One region of the Acerihabitans sp. genome, then DNA from elsewhere that is predicted to be linked to it. Evidence: predicted binding sites of a transcription regulator. Region 1 holds the regulator's gene; each other region holds the start of a gene.
The links. The regulator Fur, encoded in region 1, represses iron uptake genes when iron is present. The targets are predictions, from matches to a motif close to ATAATAATGAGAACNACTATCAA.

Region 1 (5,915 bases):
GTCCGACAGCAGGAGCTCACGCATGGCGCGCACCCGATCGCGCGCCGGCGATGCGGGCTCCGCCTTGGCGGGCGTTTCCTCCGCCTTGGCGCGCGCCGCCGCGTTGGCCTGAACGTTGAATTTCAGCATCCGGCGCAAAATATCCGAGGCGCTTTCGCCAATATGTTGCGTGTGGCTGGCGATATAGCGGTAAAGGTCTTCGTCGACTTCTATTGTTTTCATCTTTATCCGGGGCTTTCTTCTCATAAATCAATCAAAAGGATTATACAAGCTAAACCGGCCCGGCGAATAGCGCTAGTATCCGGCTTGAGTAAAAAGTCGGAATAACCCCCGAGGCCCTGTCCGGCGCCGCCGGCTTTTTTTTGCGGCCGCGGGACGGATGACTCATGATAGGCTATCAGGCTCCGTTGTCGCCATGAGGATCAGGATGAAATTACACTATCGTCTGCAACCGGCCCGGCAGCCGGGCGAAACCCCGCCGGTGGTATTGCTGCACGGGCTGTTCGGCAGTCTGGATAACCTGGGTGTGCTGGCCCGGCCGCTGGGGGAACGCCACGCCATCCTGCAAATTGATCTGCGTAATCACGGCCTCTCGCCCCATGATGGCGATGCCGGTTACGCCGCCATGAGCCAGGATGTGATTGACCTGCTCGCTGAGTTGCGCTTTGGCGCAAGCATCCTGATCGGACATTCCATGGGCGGCAAGGTCGCCATGACTCTCGCCGCGCAGGCGCCCGATCGCGTTGCCCGGCTGGCGGTTATCGACATGGCGCCGGTGGCCTACCCCACCCGCCATCACGACAATGTTTTCGCCGCGCTCAGGCGCGTTGCGGCCGCGGGCGTCACACAGCGCGCGGAGGCGGCGGCGCTGATGCGACAGGATGCGCTTGATGAGGGAACCATCCAGTTTTTGCTCAAATCGTTTCACCAGGGCGGGTGGCGTTTTAACCTTGAGGCGCTGTGGGAGAATTATCCGTCGCTTATCGGCTGGCGGGAATCGGCGCCCTGGGCCGGGCCGGCGCTGTTTATCCGGGGCGAAAAGTCGCCCTACCTTGACGACCGTTACCGCGACGCGATCCTGCGCCAGTTCCCCCAGGCGCGCGCCCACGTGGTCGCCGGCGCCGGTCATTGGGTCCATGCGGAAAAACCCGCGGCGGTAATGCGCGCCCTGGACCGTTTCCTGGCGGAATAGGCCGGGTCGGGGGGATTTGCCCTGAGTTTAATATTGTCGTTTGATACCGGCCTGGGGTAACATGGCCCGCTGTGTTTTATGCGGGCCATGGCGTACGTAAAACATAAGGTTACGGGCGATGCGCGCCCGGCGGCGCGGGTTATCGCGTCGCCGGCCGGCGTCAGCCCGCCTGCTTTTTGATGCACAATCCCTTCATGACCTATGGCAAAAGAACAAACGGACCGCACCACCCTGGATTTATTTATTGATGAGCGACGTCCGGGAAGACCAAAGACCAACCCCTTGTCCCGCGATGAGCAGTTGCGCATCAACAAGCGCAACCAGTTGCGCCGGGATAAAAAGCGCGGCCTGCGCCGGGTGGAGCTGAAAATTAATGCCGACGCGGTGGACGCGCTCAATGAGCTGGCCTACCGGCAAAACCTGTCGCGCAGCGAGCTGATTGAACTTATTTTATTGGCCGAGCTGGAGCGGCAGCAAGGAGCGGACGGTCAGCGGGGATAGCGCCGCCGGCGCGGAAAGACGCGATGGCGTGGGCCGCCACAGGCCGCGTACCGGGCAAATTTGCGACAAAACCCGGCTGGCGAGTTTCTCCCCGGTTGAGGGTCTGCTATGATTGCCGCAGAAGATGACTGATTGTTATAGAACACATCCATAATATTTAAGAGGTTTTCAAACTCATGGCGACTGTAGGCATTTTTTTTGGCAGTGACACCGGCAATACCGAAAATATTGCCAAAATGATTCAGAAGCAACTGGGTGCGGATGTTGCCGAAGTTCATGACATTGCCAAAAGCAGTAAAGAAGACCTGGCGCGGTTCGACACCCTGCTGCTCGGCATCCCGACCTGGTATTACGGCGAGGCGCAATGTGATTGGGATGATTTTTTCCCGACCCTGGAAGAAATTGATTTCTCAGGGAAAAAAGTCGCGTTGTTTGGTTGTGGCGATCAGGAGGATTATGCCGAGTATTTTTGCGACGCCATGGGCACCATCCGCGATATCATCGAACCCAACGGCGCCACCCTGGTCGGTCACTGGCCTACCGCCGGCTATCATTTCGAAGCCTCCAAAGGGCTGGCGGACGACCAGCACTTCATCGGCCTGGCCATTGACGAAGACCGCCAGCCCGAGCTGACCAATGAACGCGTGGACGGCTGGGTACGGCAAATCAGCGCGGAACTGCAGCTCGGCTGAAGCCACGCGGCATTTTTGCCGTTATGGGCAATGCCCGGCAAGGGAGTCGGAAGCCGTCGCGTCCCCGGGGCGGCATTCCCGACCTTGCTGATAACTAAATCCTTTCGAATTAATAGATACAAGTTTTTAACTTTTATCCACAACGCGGTACAATAGCGCAGCGGTTCCACCCTTTTTAGCAAATGTTGCAGAATTCGCTTCGCAAAACGGGCTATAGTTGTTAACAACGCGCCGCTTTCATTTTGGACAGGCAGTCCTATAATGAGACGGCGTCACATTTTTCGGGCCGACCGATGTTATAGGCTAAGCTAGCCTACAATCAGATTATCAAAGTAACAGGACTAAACCCGCATGACTGACAATAATATTGCATTGAAGAAGGCCGGCCTGAAAGTCACCCTTCCCAGACTGAAGATTCTGGAAGTGTTGCAAGATCCGGAATGCCATCACGTCAGTGCGGAAGATTTGTACAAAAAGCTGATAGATATGGGTGAGGAAATTGGCCTGGCCACGGTATACCGTGTGCTAAACCAGTTTGACGATGCCGGTATCGTCACCCGCCATAACTTTGAGGGCGGCAAATCGGTTTTTGAACTGACGCAACAGTATCATCATGACCACCTGATTTGCCTGGATTGCGGCAAGGTCATCGAATTCCGCGATGAGTTCATTGAAGCGCGCCAGCGTGACATCGCCAAAAGACACAATATCAAGCTGACCAATCATAGTTTATATCTTTACGGACATTGTGAAACCGGCAATTGCCGTGAAGACGAAACGCTGCACGACCACGCCGATATGCTCAACGGCGTAAAGGAATAACCGCGGCGTTACAGGTTCTCTTAAAGCGGCTGCTGTCCACGCCGCTTTCTCATCATGCCCAAGCTTTCAATACCATCCGATAAACCCCCGCCCCATCCATCACCGGTTTCCTCGGTTCACCGGGCATGGCTTTGCCCAGCGTCACCAATCCGCCCATCGCCCGGCCGCCCTTTTCGCATCCTTACTTCACAGAATATAAAAATTAATAAAGCCAATGTTCACACCTTTTGCCGCCGCGGACCACCATACGAGGTAATTGATTGAAATACAGTCCTTTTATTCACTGTTATTTTTAGCAAAAAAATTGAGTGGCAAATCAGACCCTCCCCCCTATCTAACATCCATAAAGCTGAACAAAAAAGATCAGTCTACCTATCTTATTGTTTAACATAAGTATTATGCAGCGCCACCGTCGCAATACTGGTCTGGTTCCTTGGCGCGCCGATATTTTACAGAAAACATTAATTTATAAATTTATATAAAACGTGAAGTTCGCTGCAGATTTTAAACTTTCGCCATGGTGATATAGTGACAGGCAATGTTAATCACCCGAGAAAGACCCGATGAATGATTCAGACCTGCAAAACGATATGCCGCACGGTATCGGCATTGCCCCTTATATTCGTATCAAACAGGAAGGCATGACCGAAAACGAAAGCCGCATCGTGGAATGGTTTTTATCCCCCGGCAACCTGACCGACGTATCGGGTATCAAGGATGTGGCCCTGAGCCTTGGCCTGTCGGAGGCCATGATTGTCAAGGTATCGAAAATTTTGGGCTTCAGCGGTTTTCGGCAGCTGCGCAGCGCCATCGTCGAATATTTCGATCATGCCGATCATGATATCACCGCCGAGCTTTCTCCTACCGACAGTCCGGAAGATGTGGTCAATAAAGTGTTTAACCTGACCGTGCGCACCATTGTCGAAGGCCAGGCGATTGTCGACGCCAACGTGATCCAGCAGGCGGCCCAATGTTTTTTTGCCGCCAACCAGCGCGAGCTGTACGGCGTCGGCGGTTCCAACTCCATCTGTGCGGACGTGCAGCATAAATTCCTGAAAATCGGCCTGCGTTGCAATGCCTACCTGGACGCCCACTTGATGATGATGTCGGCCTCGCTGTTGCAACCGGGCGACGTGGCGCTGGTGGTGTCGCATTCGGGCCGTACCAGCGATCTTAAGCGGGTGGTGTCGATTGCCAAGGATAATGGGGCAAAAATTATTTGCATAACCCATAGCAGCAATTCTCCCATTGCCCAGTTGGCGGATTTTAATATTTGCTCACCCGCGCCGGAAACCCCGTTATTAGGCAGGAACGCCTCGGCCCGTATTTTGCAACTTACCCTGCTTGATGCTTTTTTTGTTTCGGTGGCGCGGCAGGATATCGAGCTGGCGAATAAAAATCTGGAAAAAACGAGTTCCATTACCAAGTACCTTAAGCGTGATTATAAATAATTCTCTTTTGGAGATAGAATAATGAATAAATTTATCAAACTGGTCGGGGGCGCCGCCTGTGGACTGATGTTATCCACCGTCGCCCACGCGGCGGCCGATTACGCCGTAGTGTTGAAAACCTTATCCAACCCTTTTTGGGTTGAGATGAAACAGGGTATCGAGAAAAAAGCGCAAGATCTCGGTGTTACCGTGGATATATTTGCCTCACCCTCGGAAGGCGATTTCCAATCACAATTGCAGTTATTCGAGGATTTGACCAATAAAAATTACAAAGGCATCGCCTTTGCTCCTTTATCGGCGGTGAACCTGGTCATTCCCGTCGCCAAGGCGTACCAGAAAGGGATTTACCTGGTTAACCTGGACGAAAAAATTGATTTGGCCAACCTGGCGAAGGCCAAAGGCAACGTAGAAGCCTTTATTACCACCGATAACGTGGCGGTCGGCGCCAAGGGCGCCAGGTTTATTATCGACCGGCTGGGCGCCGAAGGCGGCGAGGTGGCGATTATCGAAGGCAAGGCCGGCAACGCCTCGGGCGAAGCGCGCCGCAATGGCGCCACCGCTGAGCTCAAGGCCAACAGCCATATCAAACTGGTGGCCAGCCAGCCGGCGGACTGGGATCGCATCAAAGCCCTGGACGTGGCGACCAATGTGTTGCAGCGCAATCCGCGGCTGAAAGCCTTCTATTGCGCCAACGATACCATGGCGATGGGCGTGGCGCAGGCGGTGGCCAACGCCGGACAGACCGGCAAGATCCTGGTGGTCGGCACCGACGGCATCCCGGAAGCGCGCAAAATGGTGGCCCAGGGCATGATGACCGCCACCGTCGCCCAGAATCCGGCGGAAATCGGCGCCAATGGCTTGACCATCCTGGTGAATGCGGTGAAATCAGGCAAGCCCATCGCCCTTGATGCCCAACCGAAAATAGAAACCGTTGATTCAATTTTAGTCACCAGGTAATCAAGGCCACCGATTCCCAGGTGTGGCAAGGCCGCCTATTCCCGCCGTCTTGCAAATGATCCGGAGAGTAATATGAGCACTCCTTTTATTAAAATGGAGGGGATCGCCAAATCTTTTGGTCCCGTCCAGGCGTTGAAATCAGTTGATTTAGCAATATATCCTAGTGAAATACATGCTTTATTGGGTGAAAACGGCGCCGGTAAATCAACATTAATGAAAATACTTTCCGGTATTTACGCTCCGACGGCGGGGAATATAAACATCGCTAATACTGATTATCCTAAGCTTGATCATAAAATT
Region 2 (5,915 bases), on a different contig from region 1:
CAAAGCGGTCGGGTAATTTAAACTCCGCCACGCCCAGCTGGCGCAGATGGCGGCGCAGCGCCACCGCGTTGATATTCTGCGTGGCGACGATAAACGCGCAACTCTTTTCGCCCATCAGTTCATCGGTCATTGATACCAGGGCCGCATTTACCACCTGCGGATGGCGCAGCAGCAGATTTTCTACCTCTTCGGCGGCAATTTTTTCACCGCCGCGATTGATTTGGTCTTTTTCCCGCCCCTGTACTTTCAGATAGCCGTCTTCGGTCAGCTCGATCAAATCGCCGGAGCAGTAAAATCCGTGGTCGTCGAAGGCGGCGGCATTTTGCGCCGGGCTTTGGTAATAACCGCGAAACGTATAAGGCCCGCGCGTCATCAGGCGTCCCACGCGGCCCGGCGGCAGCGGGTTGCCCTCATCGTCCGCTACCCACACTTCGTCATCCGGCGACATCGGCCGGCCTTGGGTGGTGAAGATATGCTCGTCGTCATCGTCCAGCCGGGTGTAGTTCACCAGGCCTTCCGCCATGCCGAAGACCTGCTGCAGCCGGCAACCCAGTTCCGCCGGTATCCGCGCGGCCAGGGTTTCGCCAAGCTTGGCGCCGCCGACCTGCAATAATTGCAGGCTGGCCAGCTGTCCGCTGTCGCCCCATTGCTCCATGGCCTGCAGCCATAGCGTCACGGCGGGCGGCACCAATCCGGTGACATTGATGTGATGCCGCGCTATCAGCGGGAAACAGACGTTGGCGCTCGGATCCCCGGCCAGCACCACGCTGCCGCCGGCGTAAAACACCCCCAGCGCGCCCGGCGAGCTCAGCGGATAGTTATGGGCCGCCGGCAGCGCGCACAGGTAGCGGGTGTCCCGATCGAAACGGCAGATATCCACGCTGGCGCGGATACTATAGTAGTAATCGTTATGGGTGCGCGGTATCAGCTTAGGCGTCGCGGTGCTGCCGCCGGAAAGCTGGAAAAAGGCCACCTCGCCCGCGGGCGACGGCGCGGCGGTAAACTCTCCCGCCGCCTCATTGAACAATGCGGCCAGGCTCTCAAGCGGCGCGTCGCCGGCGGCACCCGGCAAATGCCCTTCCCGCGCGGAGTCGGATAACCGCCCCGGCCTGTTTTGCGGCGCGTCGTCATGATGCATCGCCACCAGCCGCAGCGACGGATGCGACCGCCGCAGTTCGTCGATAAAGCCGTTATCGCCAAACAGCCCATGGTGCCGGTCGGCAATCAGCAGCGCCGGTTTGATTTGATCCGCATAGGCGCCAAGCTCGCTGCGCTGATGGCTGAACAGGGCATTGACCGGCGCCACGCCGATTTTCAGCAGCGCGAACAGCACCAGGTAAAATTCCGCCACATTGCCCAACTGTACCAGCGCGGTATCTCCCGCCGCCAGTCCACGACGCGCGAGCGCCGCGGCCAGCCGGTCCGACATCAGGTTAACGTCCCGGTAGCTCAGGCGGCGCTCGCCGCAGACCACCGCCGGCGCCTCGCTGTCCCGGCGGCGGTCGATAATATCGGTGAGGGGCAAATCCAGCCAATACCCCTTGGCGCGGTACCGTGCCGCCACATCCTCGGGCCAGCGGTTAAACGCTATGCTCATCATCTCTCCTGTTCGTTTCATGCAATCCGAAGGCATCCAGCATGGTGTCGAGCTTGACGCCGGTTTCACGCCATTCCGCCGCAGGCTGGGAGGCGGGCACGATACCCGCCCCGGCGAACAGCCGCACCTGATTGCCCGCCACCCGGGCGCAGCGGATGGTGACCACCCATTCACCGTTGCCCTGCGCGTCGCACCAGCCCACCATGCCGCCGAACAGATCGCGGTCGAAGGGTTCCAGCGCCTGGATTAACCGGCGCGCGCGGTCGGTGGGGGCGCCGCATAACGCGGGGGTGGGATGCAGCAGGCAGGCCAGCGACAGGGCGTTGACGGCGGGATCCTCCACCCTGCCCTCGATAGCCGTGGCCAGATGCCACAGGGTGGGGGTATTGACCAGGGTGGGGGCGGACGGCACCGTTAACCCTTCGCTGTAGGGCGACAGCACCTCGCGCATCTGCTCGATGACCAGTTGGTGCTCATAGCGGTCCTTGGCCGACGCCAGCAATTGACGACCGGCGGCGGCATCCCGCCCCGGCTCGGCGTCGCGCCGGGCGGAGCCCGCAAGCGGCGTCGAGTAGAACCGATGGCCGGTCTTGCGCAGCAGCAGTTCCGGGCTGGCGCCCAGCAGTGCGCCGTGCCCGAGGGGAACATAAAAATTATAACTGGCGGGATTTTGCGCCAGGATCCGCCGCATCAGGGCCGCCGTATCCACCGGATCGCGCGTGCTGATATCCAGCAGGCGCGACAATACCACTTTACTCAGGCGCTGCTGCCCGGTGGCCTCCACCGCCCGCGCCACCATACGTTTGAAATCCTGCTCCGGCGGGCGCTCGATGGCGCCGGTCACCTGCGGCAACGCAGCGCCGCGCGGTTGGTTATCGGCTAAAAATTTCGCGCGATCAAACTCATGGCTGCTTTGCGGAATAAACAGCTGCGCGGGCCGGTCGGCGTCAAAGGGAATCGCGCCGACCACCCGCGGCCGCGCGATGCCGGCGTCGCTGGCGCGCCGGAAGGCCTGGCTCAGTTCGCGCTGAAACGCGCCGTTCGGCAGATGTCCCGTGCCGGCGGGGGTGTTGATGGCGCAGAAACGTCCCTGGGTAACGAAGCTGCGATACGGCGACATGAAAAAAAATCCGTTGGTAATATCATCCGCGCCGCCGGGTGATGCCTGGGGTAATACTGAAAATTCCACGTGGCGATCTCCGCATTTACCTCAATGATAAACACAATAATAATTATTATCATTTGTATTGATAGCCAATAAACTACGTCGTAGAATCTGCGGTGTCAATAAACGTCAATCCTGATATTCCCGCCCAAGGGTGGCGTCAATTGCCGTTTTTTTTATCTTATTGCGGTCAACACCGGCCCCCAACCCCAGGAACCCCAGAGATGACCCGCCTATTTTTCCGGCATTTACCCGTGCTGAACCTGCTCGCCCTGGCGGCGCTTCCCTTACTGCTGGCGACCGCCGCCGCTCCGCGCGCCGCCGCAAACGGCTGGCCGCGCCAGGTGGCGGGCGCGCAGGGCGCCATTACGCTTGAGCGCATGCCGCAGCGTATTGTGTCCACAAGCGTAACCCTGACCGGCACGCTGTTGGCCATCGGCGCGCCGGTGATTGCCAGCGGCGCCACCACGCCGCAAAACCGGGTGGCGGATCCGCAGGGTTTTTTTCGCCAATGGGGCGACGTGGCCCGGCAGCGCGGTGTTAAGCGCCTGTATATTGGCGAACCGGATGCCGAGGCCATCGCCGGCCAGAATCCCGATTTGATTATTATCGCCGCCACCGGCGGCGACTCGGCCCTGCGCCTTTACGATCGGCTGGCGCCGCTGGCGCCGACGCTGGTGGTCGATTACGCCGATAAAAGCTGGCAGGACCTGGCGCGTGAACTGGGTCAGGCCACCGGCCGCGAAACGCAGGCCCTTGACGTCATCAACCGGTTCGACGCCCGGCTACAGGCGCTGAAACACCGGCTGGCGCTGCCGCCGCAGCCGGTATCCGCCCTGGTGTACCAGCCGGACGGTAAAGCCGCCAACCTGTGGACCGCCGATTCAGCGCAGGGCCGGCTGCTGGGTCAACTGGGATTTACGCTTGCCGAACCGCCCAACGCCTTGACCGGCGGCCAAAGCATGGGCGTGCGCAAGGATATCGTCCAGCTTGCCGGCGAAAACCTGGCCGCCGGCCTGAACGGGCAAACCTTTCTGCTGTTTGCCGGCGATGACGCCAGCGCCCGGCTGTTATTGGCCAACCCGTTCCTGGCGCATCTGCCGGCGGTGCAAAACCACCGGGTCTACGCCCTCGGCGACGATACCTTTCGTCTTGACTACTACAGCGCCGGCAATGTGCTGACCCGCCTGGAACAGCTGTTCGCCCGGCCCTGATCCTCCGCCGCGCGCGCGTCTCGCCAACCCCCTAGCCACGACCGGCGGGCAAGCGTTTAGCCACCGGCGGATCCCCATCTTGCGGCTTCGCCATATCCGCGGCGCGCAGACCGCGCAGCGCCAGCGCCGGCGGTATCCCGGCCAGCGCCGCCGCCAGGACGAAGACGACGGCGGCCAGGCCCGGCGGCATCAGGGTGCCCAACGCGCCCAACGCCAGCGCGCCCAGCGCGTCGCCGCTGACGGTCTGCGCGGTCCACAAGCCGTTGACGCGGCCCAGCAAAGCGTCCGGCGTCAGGTGTTGTATCAGCGCATATTGCAGCAGCGAATTAATGGCGCTGAAGTAGCCAAATCCCGCCAAACACAGCAATGCCAACGGGTAATACGGCATCAGGCCGAGCATCGCGGCGGTAATAAATGCCGCAATGGCGGTGGTAAGCAGCATCAGTCCCGGTCGCGGCGTGGCGGCGAGCCGGCCGCTGGTAAACGCGCCTATCGCCGCGCCCAGCGGCACCGCCGCATACATCAGCCCCAGCCGGGCGGCATTGATATGCCAGCTTGCCGCCAGCGCTGGATAAATCACCCGCACCGCGCTCGTCATGGTCAGCAGGGCGCCGACAAGCGCCACCAAACCGATGGTTTTATGCCCGGACAGATAGGCCAGGCCTCCCGCCAGCGCGCGCAGCGGATGCTCATTGGGCTGGCACGGCGGCGCCAGCCTGGGCAGGCGCAGCAGCGGCAGCAGTGTCAACAGCGTGCCGAACGCCGCCAGCCCGTAGTTCCAGGCGACGCCGCCGGCGGCGATAACCAGCCCGGCCAACGCCGGTGATAAAATAGCGCCGAAACGTACGGTCAGCATGCTGATGGCGCCCGCCTGCATGACGTTTTCACGCCCGACCAGCGCCGGCGTGGCGGCCAGCAGCGCCGTCACCCCCACCGCGCCAAAAAAACCATCCCATACCGCCAGCAGGTAAATCGTCCACAGCGACGGTACCGGCAGCAGCGCGTTAACGCACAGGCCGATAAACCCCACCCCGCAGGTTGCGCGGGCAAACAGGATAAGCCCGCGCCGCTCGCGGCGATCCGCCATGACCCCGCCGGCCAGCAGGCCGGTAAACATGCCGCCGCCCGCCAGCGTCACCGCCAGTCCCACCTGGAAGGTGGATCCGGTCATGGCCTGTATTTGCACCGGCACCGCCACCGCCAGCATGCCGAGCGCCAGCATGGATAAAAAACGCGCCAGGAATACCGCCCGAAACGCGGGATGGGTTTTCAACAGGCTGATATCGAGCATAAAAGAGGGTTTTTGCATGAGGTGTTCACTACCCGGGGGAAATCGCCGCCATGGGACGCTGCTTTAAGGGAGGCGGTCATGCTATCATAAGTTATTGCGAGTAATAACGATAATAAATATCATTATCATACAATTTCTGTTCTGGTACTTTATGCGCCATTTTTACGGATTGCTTTTAACGGGTGTGCTGTTGGCGCTATTGATGGCGGCCAGTTTGTTTATCGGCGCCAAAACCATTCCCGCCAGCCAGGTCGTGCCCGCGCTGTCCGGCGCCTGCCGTAGCCCGGATTGCGTTATTATCCTGCAAAGCCGCCTGCCGCGCATGCTGGCCGGGCTGCTGGCGGGCGCCGCCCTTGGGCTGTCCGGCGTCCTGATGCAAACGCTGACGCGCAACCCGCTGGCCGACCCCGGTATTCTCGGCGTCAACGCCGGCGCCGGATTCGCCGTGGTGTTGGGCATTACGTTTTTTGGCGCCGCCTCCATCGATCATTATCTCTGGTATGCCTTTGCCGGCGCGCTGGCCGCCGCCCTGCTGGTGGCGTTAATCGGCGCGGTGGGCGGCGGGCGGCTGAACCCTATTCGCTTGACCCTGGCGGGCGTGGCCCTGGCGGCGGTGCTTGATGGCATGACTTCCGGCATTTCATTGCT
Region 3 (5,915 bases), on a different contig from region 1:
TTACTCGACATGGTTACAGATAAATAATAACGAAACAAAGAATATTTTTATGAAAAGTAATTATTATGACAATAACAGATGTTGAATTTTTATTATTCGACAAATCATAAAAATCAACTAAGCTTATCGTTACGATAGTCTTGATTATTATTTTTCAGGAGAGAGAAATGGCCGAGTTTGATCAATACACCATGCGTAATCCGGTGACCCAATATACCCGCGAAGAATTCCCCGAACAAAGCCAGGACGCGCCGGGGCTCCAAACCGAGATGACGCCGGTTCCCGATTGCGGTGAGCAAACCTATCGTGGCAGCGGCCGCCTGGCCGGACGCAAGGCTCTGGTTACCGGTGCCGATTCGGGCATCGGCCGCGCGGTGGCTATCGCCTATGCCCGGGAAGGGGCGGATATCGCCCTGGCTTATCATCCCGATGAACATAAAGACGCCGAGCAGGTGGCGGAGCTCATAAAGGAAGCGGGGCGCAAAGTGTTCATGCTGCCCGGTGATTTAAGCGACGAATCGGTTAATGTAAAAGTGGTGGAAGATGCGGTAAACCAGCTTGGCGGCCTGGATATCCTGGCGCTGGTGGCGGGTAAGCAAACGGCGGTGGAGGATATTGCCGACCTGACGACCGAACAGTTCCGCAAAACCTATGAAACCAATGTCTTTTCACTGTTCTGGATCACCAAGGCGGCGCTGCCGTTCCTGCCCGCCGGGGCGTCCATTATCACCACGTCGTCCATTCAGGCCTATCAACCCAGCCCGTCCCTGCTTGACTATGCGTCCACCAAGGCCGCCATCCTGAACTATACCCGTGGGCTGGCGAAACAGGTCGCCGCTAAAGGCATCAGGGTCAACTGCGTGGCGCCCGGCCCCATCTGGACCGTATTGCAGGTGTCCGGCGGCCAGCCCACCGAAAAGCTGCCTTCATTCGGCAGCCAGACCCCGCTTGGCCGCGCCGGTCAGCCCGCCGAACTCGCGCCGATCTACGTTTACCTGGCTTCGCAGGAATCCAGCTACGTCACGGCCGAAGTTCACGGCGTCACCGGCGGCAACCACTTAGGTTGATGTCCCGGCGCGCGCCTTGGATGCAAAGGGGGTTGGCGGTACGGTATAGGTTGCCTTTGTGCAGATTGCGCCTGCCAAGGCAACAGAAAATCGAACCTCGGCAAGCCCCCCGGCCGGGGGCATAAACCCAGCGGGTTCCCTAACCTTTCCCGCCGGCTTCCACCCCCACCAGTCCGACCTTGAAGTACCCACTCCTACGCAGGTTATCCATCACCGACATCAGCGTTTCATAATCAACGCTTTTATCAGCCTGAAAAAAGATGGTGGTATCCTTATTGCCCTGGGTCAGCGCATCCAGGGCCGTTGCCAGGCTAGCCGATGTCACGGCGCGATCGCCGAGAAACAGCTGCTTATCCCCTTTTACCGAGAGATAAACCGGCTTATCCGGGCGCGGCTGCGGGGTGGCGGTTGAGTTGGGCAAATCCACCCGGATATCCACCGTCGCCAATGGAGCCGCCACCATAAAGATAATCAACAATACCAACATCACATCGATAAATGGCGTCACGTTGATATCGTGCATTTCGCCGTCACCGTCAATATCTTCATTCAAGTGCATCGCCATCGCGTTAACCTACCCGGAACTTGGCCACGGAATGCGCGCTATGCCGGCCGGCGCTGGCGGCCAGATCCAGATCACGCCCCACCAGCAAAAGTACCTGCGCGGCGCAATCTCCCACCATCGCTTTATAGCCGGCGATGGTGCGCGCGAAAATATTATAAATAACCACGGCGGGGATAGCGGCGAACAAACCAATCGCCGTGGCCAGCAGCGCCTCGGCGATGCCCGGCGCCACCACCGCCAGGTTTGTGGTCTGGGTATGGGCTATGCCGATAAAACTGTTCATGATGCCCCAAACGGTGCCGAACAAGCCGATAAACGGCGAAATGGCCCCGATAGTGGCGAGGAAACCGTTGCCTTTGCCCATCGCGCGGCTGGTGGCCGCGACGCTGCGCTCGAGCCGGAAGGCGACGCGCTCTTTAATACCGTTGTTGTCGTTGGAATCGGCGGACAACGCCAGCTCATCGTGCGTCATGGCCAGCAGACGGCTGGCGACGCTGGTATCTTTGAATGACGCCGCGATTGAAAAAGCCTCATCCAGGTTCTTCACATCCTTCAGTCCCGCCATTTCGCGGCGCAGCCGGCGTTTAGCCGACGACAGTTCGGCGCTTTTGCCAAAAAACAACGCCCAGGTAATGATGGAGGCCATCAGCAGTCCGATCATCACGGTTTTGACCACCACGTCGGCATGCTGATACATACCCCACACCGACAAATCCATTTGCGGCAGCAGCCGCTGGCCGGAGGCGTCCACAGGTATTGCCTGCGGTAGCATTTGCGGCGCGCTCTCTCCTTCCGGCGCGGTGGTCGCGGCGGTGCCCAACGGCGCGGCGACGGTATCCGGCGCGGCGGCCGTAGCCTGCCCCGCCAGGCCAAACGCCAGCAGCATGGCGACGGGCAGGCCGCGCAGCAGCGCGGGCCATGAACAGGTACGTCGCCGCGCCATCTGGGACAGAACCGGGGTAAGTTTCAAAACAGCCATTTTCACGCTGCGCCTCCACCTTAAGCTTAGCTAAAGAATTTTCCAGCCAGAATGATAGCAAACAGAACGGGAATTGATAGTGGTTCTCATTATTATTTGTATCAACGATCCTTATGCCGGCGACAACTCACCCTAAAATGTATCCCGCGCAAAGCAATCCCATAACACCTCGCCGGGAAAAATAACCTCATTAACATTTTGACGGCGTCTTCCGCCACCCTCCGCCCGGGGTAGTTAACGCCTGGGACGGTTATGCCGTTTTGGTCTTTTCAAATCCAAATTAATATTATTATAAATCGTTTCAGGCCGGCCAAAACGCCTGCCGCCGCCGCGTAAACATGTTAACGTAGCTCAGCGAATACGGGCTTCATCGCGCCTGTGGACCTATCAGCACAGACTTTCAGTTAAAGGCATAGCGTAGATAATGAAGGCTAAGAAAATCGAGACGGCGTTGATTACCGCCGGCAGGGATAAAAAATACACCCTGGGTTCGGTCAATACGGTTATCCAGCGGGCCTCTTCGCTGGTTTTCGACACGGTAGAGGCGAAAAAAAAGGCTACCGCCGGGCGTGCCCACGGCGAGCTGTTCTATGGCCGGCGTGGGACCCTGACCCATTTTTCCCTGCAGCAGGCCATGGTGGAACTGGAAGGCGGAGCGGGATGCGCCCTTTATCCCTGCGGCGCGGCGGCGGTGACCAACGCCATTCTCTCGTTTGTCTCGGCGGGCGATCATATCCTGGTTACCGGCTCCGTCTACGAGCCGACCACTGATTTTTGCCGCCATATCCTGGGCAAGCTGAATGTCGCCACCACCTGGTTCGATCCGCTGATAGGCGCCGGGATCGCCGATTTAATCCAGCCGAACACCCGGGTGGTATTTTTGGAGTCACCGGGATCCATCACCATGGAAGTACAGGATATTCCGGCGATCGTCACAGCCGTGCGGGCGATCAATCCCGATATCGTGATCATGCTGGATAATACCTGGGCGGCGGGAATTTTGTTGCCTGCGCTGGCGCTGGGGGTGGATATTTCCATCCAGGCGGGCACCAAATATATTATCGGCCATTCCGATGCCATGCTGGGCACGGCGGTCGCCAACGCCCGTTGCTGGGATCAGCTGCGCGAACAGTCTTATTTAATGGGCCAGATGGTGGATGCCGATACCGCCTATATGGCCGCTCGCGGCTTGCGCACCCTGGGCGTGCGTCTTAAGCAGCACGCCGAGAACGGCATGCGGGTGGCATCCTGGCTGGCGGATCGTCCGGAGGTGGCGGTGGTCAATCATCCGGCGCTGCCCGGGTGTAAAGGCCATGCCTTTTTTATCCGCGATTTCACCGGCGCGAGCGGGCTGTTCTCTTTTGTGCTGAAAGCGCGCCTGAGCCAGGCGCAGCTGGCGTATTATCTCGATCACTTCACCCATTTCAGCATGGCCTATTCATGGGGTGGCTTTGAATCGCTGATCCTGGCCAACCAGCCCGAGGATATCGCGGCCATCCGTCCCGCCGGCGGGGTCGATTTTACCGGCACCCTGGTCCGGTTGCATATCGGTCTGGAAAATACCGAAGACCTGATTGCCGATCTCGCCGCCGGCTTTGACCGGATTGAGGAAGCGGCGCGTCGCACATAAGCGGGATCAGGTCTAAAATAGTTAATAAATATTGTCCAATTGCGTAGGCGATCGAGGACAGACAGGGATGTTAACGTTAAGCTGCCAATAAAATGAGATAAGCGGGTAGAGATGAGCGTATTACATGAGATTGTCCGTGCGCTGTGGCAACAGGATTTTGCCGCCCTGGCAAATCCGCGGGTAATCGGAATTGTCTATTGTGTGATGTTCGCCACCCTATTCCTGGAAAACGGCCTGCTGCCGGCCTCTTTTTTACCCGGCGACAGTCTGCTGCTGCTATCGGGCGCCATGGTGGCGAAAGGGGTGATGGCCTTTATCCCGACCTTGATCATCCTTACCGTGGCGGCAAGCCTTGGCTGCTGGTTCAGCTACCTGCAGGGCCGTTGGCTGGGTGATACCCGTATTGTCCGCGGCTGGCTGCTGCATCTGCCCGCCCATTACCATCAGCGCGCCTATGCGATGTTCAATCGCCATGGCCTGATGGCGCTGCTGGTCGGCCGTTTCCTGGCTTTTATCCGTACGCTTCTGCCCACCATGGCGGGCATTTCCGGTTTGAACAGCACGCGTTTTCAATTGTTCAATTGGCTGAGCGCCCTGATATGGGTCGGCACCCTGCTGACGCTCGGGTATGCCATTAGCCATGTGCCGCTGGTAAAACACCATGAGGACCAGGTGATGACGATCCTGATGGTGCTGCCGCTGGTCTTGCTGTGCAGCGGACTGGTGGGCACGCTGCTGCTGCTGCTGCGCAAACGCAAGGTCAAGAACACCGCCTGACGCCCCGGTTTCGCCGCGCCGCGCAACCGGGTTATGCCGGCAACATCAGCTGCTGTCCCGCAATCCTCACCCGTGCCACATCATCCCTGGGCGAAAGGCCGAAATACCGCTTGAACTCGCGGCTGAACTGCGAGGGGCTTTCATACCCCACCCGCATGGCCGCGGTTCCGGCGTTCAGCCCGTCATGCAGCATCAGGATGCGCGCCTTATGCAACCGGTAGGTTTTCAGGTATTGCAGAGGCGAGGTGCTGGTCACCGCTTTGAAATTATGATGAAACGCCGACAGGCTCATATTGACCTCCGTCGCCAACTGTTCGATGGTCAGGTTATCAGCGAACTGCCGTTCAATTTTCTTCAGGATCTTGGCTATCTGGTTGAAATGCGATTGCCGGTTCGCCAGGGCGTACAGCGCGTCGCCGCATTCACCCTGCAGCAGATAATAGAGAATTTCCCGCACCACGGCCTGCCCCAGCACCCGCGCGTCCAGCGGCTTATCCATGATATCGAGCAGGCGTTCGGCGGCGCAGAACAATTCTTCGGTCAGCGGCGCGGCGTTTATCCCGCTTGATTGGGGGGTAACCGCCCTGAATTGCGCATCGTCCCCCATATCGATAATCAAATCCTGCAACATCAAGGTATCGACGCCGATGGATAACCCCACCAGCGGTTGTTCGCTTGAAGCGAAGGTTTCGCATTCAAACGGCAGCGGCACGCTTAGCAGCAAATACTGGCTGGCGTCGTAAAAAAAGGTTTTGCCGCCGAGATACCCGGTCTTGCGGCCCTGGAACAGGATGACAATGCACGGCTCGTACATTACCGGGGTGCGGGCGTAGTAGGCATCGGCATACAGCAGCTTGACATGGGGAATGGCCACGGCATTTTTCTCGCGTAGCAATT
Region 4 (5,915 bases), on a different contig from region 1:
AATTGGCTGGTATTGCTGAAATCGATGGAGTTATCTTTTTGGCCGCTGAGCGCGGTGGTTAAACCGGCAAAAGTATCCGCGTCAAAATAGGTTCTTTCCAGGCTTTCGGCGTAAATATAAATCAGGTTGGGACTGTTGGCCGGCAGAGGTTTACTGGGGGTTCTGTAGTAGGTGTTGAAATCCGTATCGCCGCTTGCCAGCTGGGATTTGACCAGTCCGGCGATTTCTCCGCTGGCCGGCGTGGCAATCACCGCGACGATGGACAACAACAGGGCCAGCAGGCTGTAGGCCGCCCGCCCGCCGCCCGCCTTTCTCAATAGCAGCAGCCAGGACATGAGGGCGAACACCAGCACGGACGCCAGCAGGAAGCCGGCAAAAGGCAAAATATATTTGCCCAACCCGGCGCCGGTCAAACTGCTGGTCAGGGTATATAACACCGAGTCATTAATGCCGGCGCCGGTAAAATAATTACTGGCTACCCGGATTAAATTGAGCAGAATATAAATGCCTAAAAAAAACAGCACCAGAGAAAATAAATATTTATTTTTTTTGCCCTTGGCTGAATAAATAATAACCGACGCCAAAAATAATGCTATCGACAAAGTTTCCGCAGGCATTGTTCTCCCTCCTTCCGGCAACAAGGGAAAAACCCCCGGGTTAAGCAGCAGCGTCTCAAGGCGGTCTTCCGGTAAGCGGTGCTCGATAGGTATTTTTATAGCAATTTATCCGCGCCGGCGCGAGGGATCATTACAATTTTGTGACCACACGCGATCGTCCGGTCCGCCGGGGGCCGGCTGGAAAGCGGAATGGCAGGGCGTTAAAATACAGAGGAATTTATAATAATTTGATTTAATTGAATAAATAAATTTAGCCGCCGCCTTGCGCCAAGGGCATGGGTAGCCTTTTTTTGACAAAAAGTTACACTTTTTTTACAGAGAAAAGTCGTGACGCGGGACAAGGCACGCTGCGGCCCTCATGGTTGGGAGCCGCGCAGGAGGAAAATTATTTAGGCAAGGTATAAGCCTGGCGCGCCAGGAGTTTCCAGGCGCCGGAGGCATTTTTCTGCCAAACCTGCATCACGCCGATGTTAACTTCTCCCGGCTTGCCGCCGTCCGCGGTTTTGGCCTGCAGGATATGCCGGACGATGGCGACATCGCCGTCGACCTGCACGGTCTGGTCTTTAAGATCCAGCGTCAGGAATTTGGATTGGCCGGTGACGATGGCATCGACAAACTCGGCATTGTTCTGGATTTTACCGCTGGAGTGACCGTAGGTCAGCGTCGGGGCGCCCACTTTTTCCAGATCGGCTTTTTTCGCGCTGACCATGGCCTGGCGCATGGTTTCAACCGCCTTGGCTACCGCGGTGGTATCCGCGCTTTGGGCGAAACAGCTGCCGCTCAACAATAATGACAGAAGGGCCGCGCCTGCTAATTTTTTCATGGTTATTCCTTACCGATGACTGACTTAAAGAGCGGCAATCCTATCCAACTTTACCGGTCGCCGGTTGTGACCGGCATCATGCATTTTAAAAAAATGATATTTTTATCAAATAAAATAAAACGTTGTTTTGATTATAAGCGTTGCGGCTGGCGGCGGGTGGCATCGTGGAAGTCGTCGGCATGCGCTCTTAGCCCTGCTTCTTATTAGCGCCAGGGCGACCGGCCCCCTGAGGCTTTTGATCCCGCGCACAAAATTTGATCGACAAAATTTTTCGCCGCCTGGCATAAACCGCCAGCGGGCCTAAAGTTAATAATGTATCTATCAGCGGGGATAAGGGGAGAGAAAAAAGGTTTTTTATATAAGCGACTGAAAATTAGTATTTTTAACTTCACGTGAAACTTTTAATCAATGGACGGGAGGTGTGAGCAAACGCACCAAAACGAGCCGGCAATTGCCGGCCCTAACCCTGGTGTGTGTTCTGTTCTTAGCAAGTGTTTAGTTATTCTAAACAACTGTGATGTTAAGTGATGCTAAACAGATAATCAAGTTAACATTACTAATGTATTGAAATGATTCCAAAACGCCTGAAAGAAGCCCGGCATAGGGCCAAGCTGACACAGGAGAAATTGGCGGTCATGGCTGGTATCGATGAGTCCACCGCCCGTTCCCGGATTAGTCAGTATGAAAACGGGATTTATCGTCCCAATTTTGAAACCTGCTGCGCGTTCGCCCGCATCCTTAACGTGCCCGAGTGCTATTTCTACACGTTGGACGATGAGTTCGCCGCCGCGCTGCTGGCGCTTTATGTCGCCCATTCGTCATCGGATACCACGCGCCTGGCGTCGAATGAAGGTGCGGAAGAACGGGAAAAACGCGATGAACTGGAAGAAGACCTGCGAGAAGAAGCCGTGAAAAGAGGTAAAAACAAAGCCTCTGAACGGCATAACCGGCGTTAATCCCTCAGCGGTATCCTGTCATTCGGCCTACCGGCCGACTACCTCGGACGGGCGTCATGGCGCCCGGTTTCCCATACGTTCCCCCCGCCACGTAAAACTTGAGCCGTAAACCGCCCGCCGCGCGATAGTCTGGAAAAGTTAAATGTGTGAAATTATTTCTTGAATCACTAATTAATAAAGATAATAATTCTCATTGCGTTTCAGCATTATTCACCTGTCAATGGAAAGATAAAATGAGAAGGGTATTCAGCTTAAAGCGTTCCACGCTGATGTGTTCGCTGGCGTTTACGGCACCGATGTTCTCCTATGCCGGCGAGACCTTGGTGGTCACCGCCGCCCAGCCCGCCGACACCGCCGATTCGCCGGCCAGCGGCTACACCGCCAAAACCAGCCGCGGCGCCACCAAGACCGATAAGCCGTTGATCACCACCGGGCAGTCGGTATCGGTGGTGACACGTCGGCAAATGGACGATCAGGGCGCCCTGACGGTAAACAGCGCCCTGAATTATACCCCGGGGGTGTTTACCAACTTCGCCGGCGGCGCGACGCGGTACGAAACCGTGTCACTGCGCGGATTTCACGGCGGGGATACCAATAATACCTTTCTGGACGGCCTGCGGCTGATGAGCGACGGCGGTAGCTATAACAATCTGCAAATCGATCCCTGGTTCCTGGAACGTATCGATGTGATCCGCGGTCCATCGTCGGCGCTGTATGGCCAGACCATCCCCGGCGGCCTGGTGATGATGACGTCCAAACGGCCCCGCTTCGCCAGCGAAGGGCATGTCAAACTGATGGCCGGTAATAACGCCACCACCGGCGCGGCGTTCGACTATACCGATGCCCTCAGCGATCAGTGGGCCTTCCGCCTTACCGGCATCACGCGCAATAGCGACACCCAGTACGATCGCCAGCGCGAGGAACGCTATGCCATCGCGCCGTCGCTGCTGTGGCAGCCGGATGACAGTACCTCGCTGCTGTTGAAAGCCTATCTGCAAAAAGACCCCTCGGGAGGCTATCACAGCGCGGTGCCGGCGGACGGCAGCCTGTACGCCAGCAGCGGCTCGAAGCTGAGCCGGGGGTTCTTCGACGGCGAAAGCAGCCTGAATGAATTCAAACGCCGCCAGCAAATTTACGGCTATGAATTTGATCACAGCTTTGACGACGTTTGGTCGTTTCGTTCCAACGGCAGCTATACCCATGCCAACGTCGACCAGCAGCAGGTGTACCAGATTGGCTGGAACCCCGATCGCTCGGCGCTCAATCGGTATTATTCCGGCGAATCCTCTTCGCTTGCCGCCTACGCCATGGATAACCAACTGGTGGCCGACTTCAGCACCGGCGAGGTCCGGCACAGCCTGGTACTGGGCGCCGAATACCATGAATACGTCAATGATCTGTGGGACGACAGCGCCTATGCCACCCAGCTCAATCCGCTAACCGGCATCAGCGGCGGGCCGGGCCTGTTTACCGACTACGGCCTTAGCGTGCCGGGCGTCACGCGCGTCGACGCCAAACGCCGCTACTCCCAGAGCGGCGTCTACCTGCAGGATGAAATGACGCTGGATAAATGGCATCTGGATCTGTCGGGACGCTACGATCGCATCGTGGCGAAAAATACTACCCTTAATACCGATACCACCTACCGGCGCCAGGATGACCACGTCAGCGGCCGCGGTTCGCTGCTCTATGCCTTTGACAGCGGCGTCTCGCCCTATGTCAGCTACAGTCAGGCCATTACTCCCCAGGCGCTGTCCGGCGCCGACGGGAATTTGCTTAAACCGACCACCAGCGAGCAGTATGAAGCCGGGGTGAAATACCAGCCGCCGGGGACGTCCTCGCTGTATACTCTGGCGTTTTACGACCTGACGCAAAAAGACGTGGCCAATCGTATCGTGCAGGGCAGCTATTATGTGCCGGCGGGCAAGGTGCGTTCCCAGGGGATTGAACTGGAGGCGCGCGCGCAGCTTACCGAGCGTCTGGCCGGCATTGCCGGCTATACCTATAACCGTGTGCGGTTCAGGGACGCGGTGGACGGCAACAACGGTAATACGCCCTATGTCACGCCGGATCAGATGGCGTCGCTGTGGGCGCAGTATCGGGCCGATTACGGTATTAACCTGGGGGCCGGGGTGCGTTATATCGGCAGGCAATGGGCGGACAATGAAAATACGTTGCGCGTACCCTCGACAACCCTGCTGGATCTCTCGGCGCGCGCCGATCTCGCCGCCTGGAACCCAGGGTGGAAGGGGGCCTATGTACAGCTCAACGCCAATAACCTCACCGACCGGAAATACGTAGCCGCCTGTTACGGCACCGGCTATTGCTATTGGGGGGCGGAACGTTCGCTGGTGGTGACCCTAGGCTACGATTTCTGACCTTATACGGGCCATCGCGAGATGGCCTCGCTCGAAGGGGTGGCCGGCCTGGCGCGGGATCTGGCGCCGCCGGGGCGGGGGTTAGTTCCGGGGGTATTTATGTTACGCCGGGGGAGTTGGTTCCGGTGGTATTTATGTTACGCCGGTGAGGGTTTCGCTTGCCATGCGTTCGGTGGTGATATGTATCGCCGGGCGCCGGCAAGCGACAAAGGGAGCCGTTCGCCCGGCCCCCTTTGATCCCCGTGCGTCCGGCAGATCGTGCGCCGCTGCGCGGTCCCCGGCAGCGCCTCATCCCGGCTGTTGGACCGCCCGGTTAGCGCTCCCGGCGCTTCCGGGCTTTCGCCGCTCCCGGCGGCTCATCCAGCCGCGATGTGCGCCGCCGGCGCACTCTATGCCGGCACAAGGTCAACACCATCGCCTGTTGGCACAATGACTTTTTCAGGTTCTGCGCGCTATGCGCTAATCGGGAAAAATTGCAGAATTGGTTTTGGGCCAAGTGAAAAAACTGAATGTTCAATGACTAATACCCAATACCCAATACCCAATACCCAAAGCCTGATACCCAAAGCCTGATACCCAAAGCCCAAAGCCCAAAGCCCAAAGCCCAAAGCCCAAAGCCCAAAGCCCAAAGCCTGATACCCACATGCCTGATACCCAGTGTCTGTTGCCAGATACCAGAAACCGCCTATTTTTGCCTTACAGTCTTACCACGGGGTTGCATGATTTTGTGATGGCGCAATCTGCTTCCCACTATACCAACTGTATATAAAACAAATAACCGGATTTTCAAGCCAGGCCTTATCTCAAGCAACAGCGTCGCAATTACCGCATAAAATACATTTTTAACAGCGACATAGGTCCCGGCATAAAGCGCGCTGACGTCGCCTCTGACCCCGGCATGAGCCGCCGGGAGCGGCGAAAGGCCCGGTAGCGCAGGGAGCGCTAACCGGGCCGGTGCATAACGGGGGCATAGGCGGCGGAAGGCATCGCGCAGCGACGCGCGACCTGCCGGGCGCGGGGAAGTCCAGAAGGGGCGCGCGGGCGCCCCTTCTGGTCGCTTGCCGGCACCCGGCAATACCTATACCCCCCCAACGCATGGCAAGCGAAACCCGGCACCGGCCTACCCCAAACGCAGACCCGG

Region 2: VGC33_RS18790 (isochorismate synthase) is a predicted target of Fur. The motif match lies at 2,823-2,845, and genes of this name have one in related genera.
Region 3: exbB (tol-pal system-associated acyl-CoA thioesterase) is a predicted target of Fur. The motif match lies at 2,685-2,707, and genes of this name have one in related genera.
Region 4: VGC33_RS04115 (TonB-dependent siderophore receptor) is a predicted target of Fur. The motif match lies at 2,568-2,590, and genes of this name have one in related genera.

The regions. Positions count from the first base shown of each region.
Region 1 is NZ_DASWOM010000030.1:13,772-19,686, reverse strand. It holds gene seqA (replication initiation negative regulator SeqA) at 1-222, opposite strand, end outside; gene VGC33_RS05630 (alpha/beta fold hydrolase) at 428-1,192, shown strand; gene ybfE (LexA regulated protein) at 1,394-1,693, shown strand; gene fldA (flavodoxin FldA) at 1,870-2,385, shown strand; gene fur (ferric iron uptake transcriptional regulator) at 2,737-3,207, shown strand; gene alsR (transcriptional repressor AlsR) at 3,771-4,658, shown strand; gene alsB (D-allose transporter substrate-binding protein) at 4,680-5,615, shown strand; gene alsA (D-allose ABC transporter ATP-binding protein AlsA) at 5,688-5,915, shown strand, end outside.
Region 2 is NZ_DASWOM010000111.1:64,623-70,537, reverse strand. It holds gene VGC33_RS18795 ((2,3-dihydroxybenzoyl)adenylate synthase) at 1-1,597, opposite strand, end outside; gene VGC33_RS18790 (isochorismate synthase) at 1,581-2,786, opposite strand; gene fepB (Fe2+-enterobactin ABC transporter substrate-binding protein) at 2,987-3,976, shown strand; gene entS (enterobactin transporter EntS) at 4,008-5,285, opposite strand; gene fepD (Fe(3+)-siderophore ABC transporter permease) at 5,419-5,915, shown strand, end outside.
Region 3 is NZ_DASWOM010000059.1:50,720-56,634, reverse strand. It holds gene VGC33_RS09900 (SDR family oxidoreductase) at 168-1,067, shown strand; gene exbD (TonB system transport protein ExbD) at 1,207-1,632, opposite strand; gene exbB (tol-pal system-associated acyl-CoA thioesterase) at 1,637-2,575, opposite strand; gene metC (cystathionine beta-lyase) at 3,036-4,241, shown strand; gene VGC33_RS09880 (DedA family protein) at 4,353-5,018, shown strand; gene VGC33_RS09875 (AraC family transcriptional regulator) at 5,050-5,915, opposite strand, start outside.
Region 4 is NZ_DASWOM010000020.1:29,386-35,300, forward strand. It holds gene opgB (phosphatidylglycerol--membrane-oligosaccharide glycerophosphotransferase) at 1-617, opposite strand, end outside; gene VGC33_RS04105 (nuclear transport factor 2 family protein) at 1,003-1,440, opposite strand; partial or broken gene VGC33_RS04110 (helix-turn-helix transcriptional regulator) at 2,010-2,261, shown strand; gene VGC33_RS04115 (TonB-dependent siderophore receptor) at 2,630-4,774, shown strand.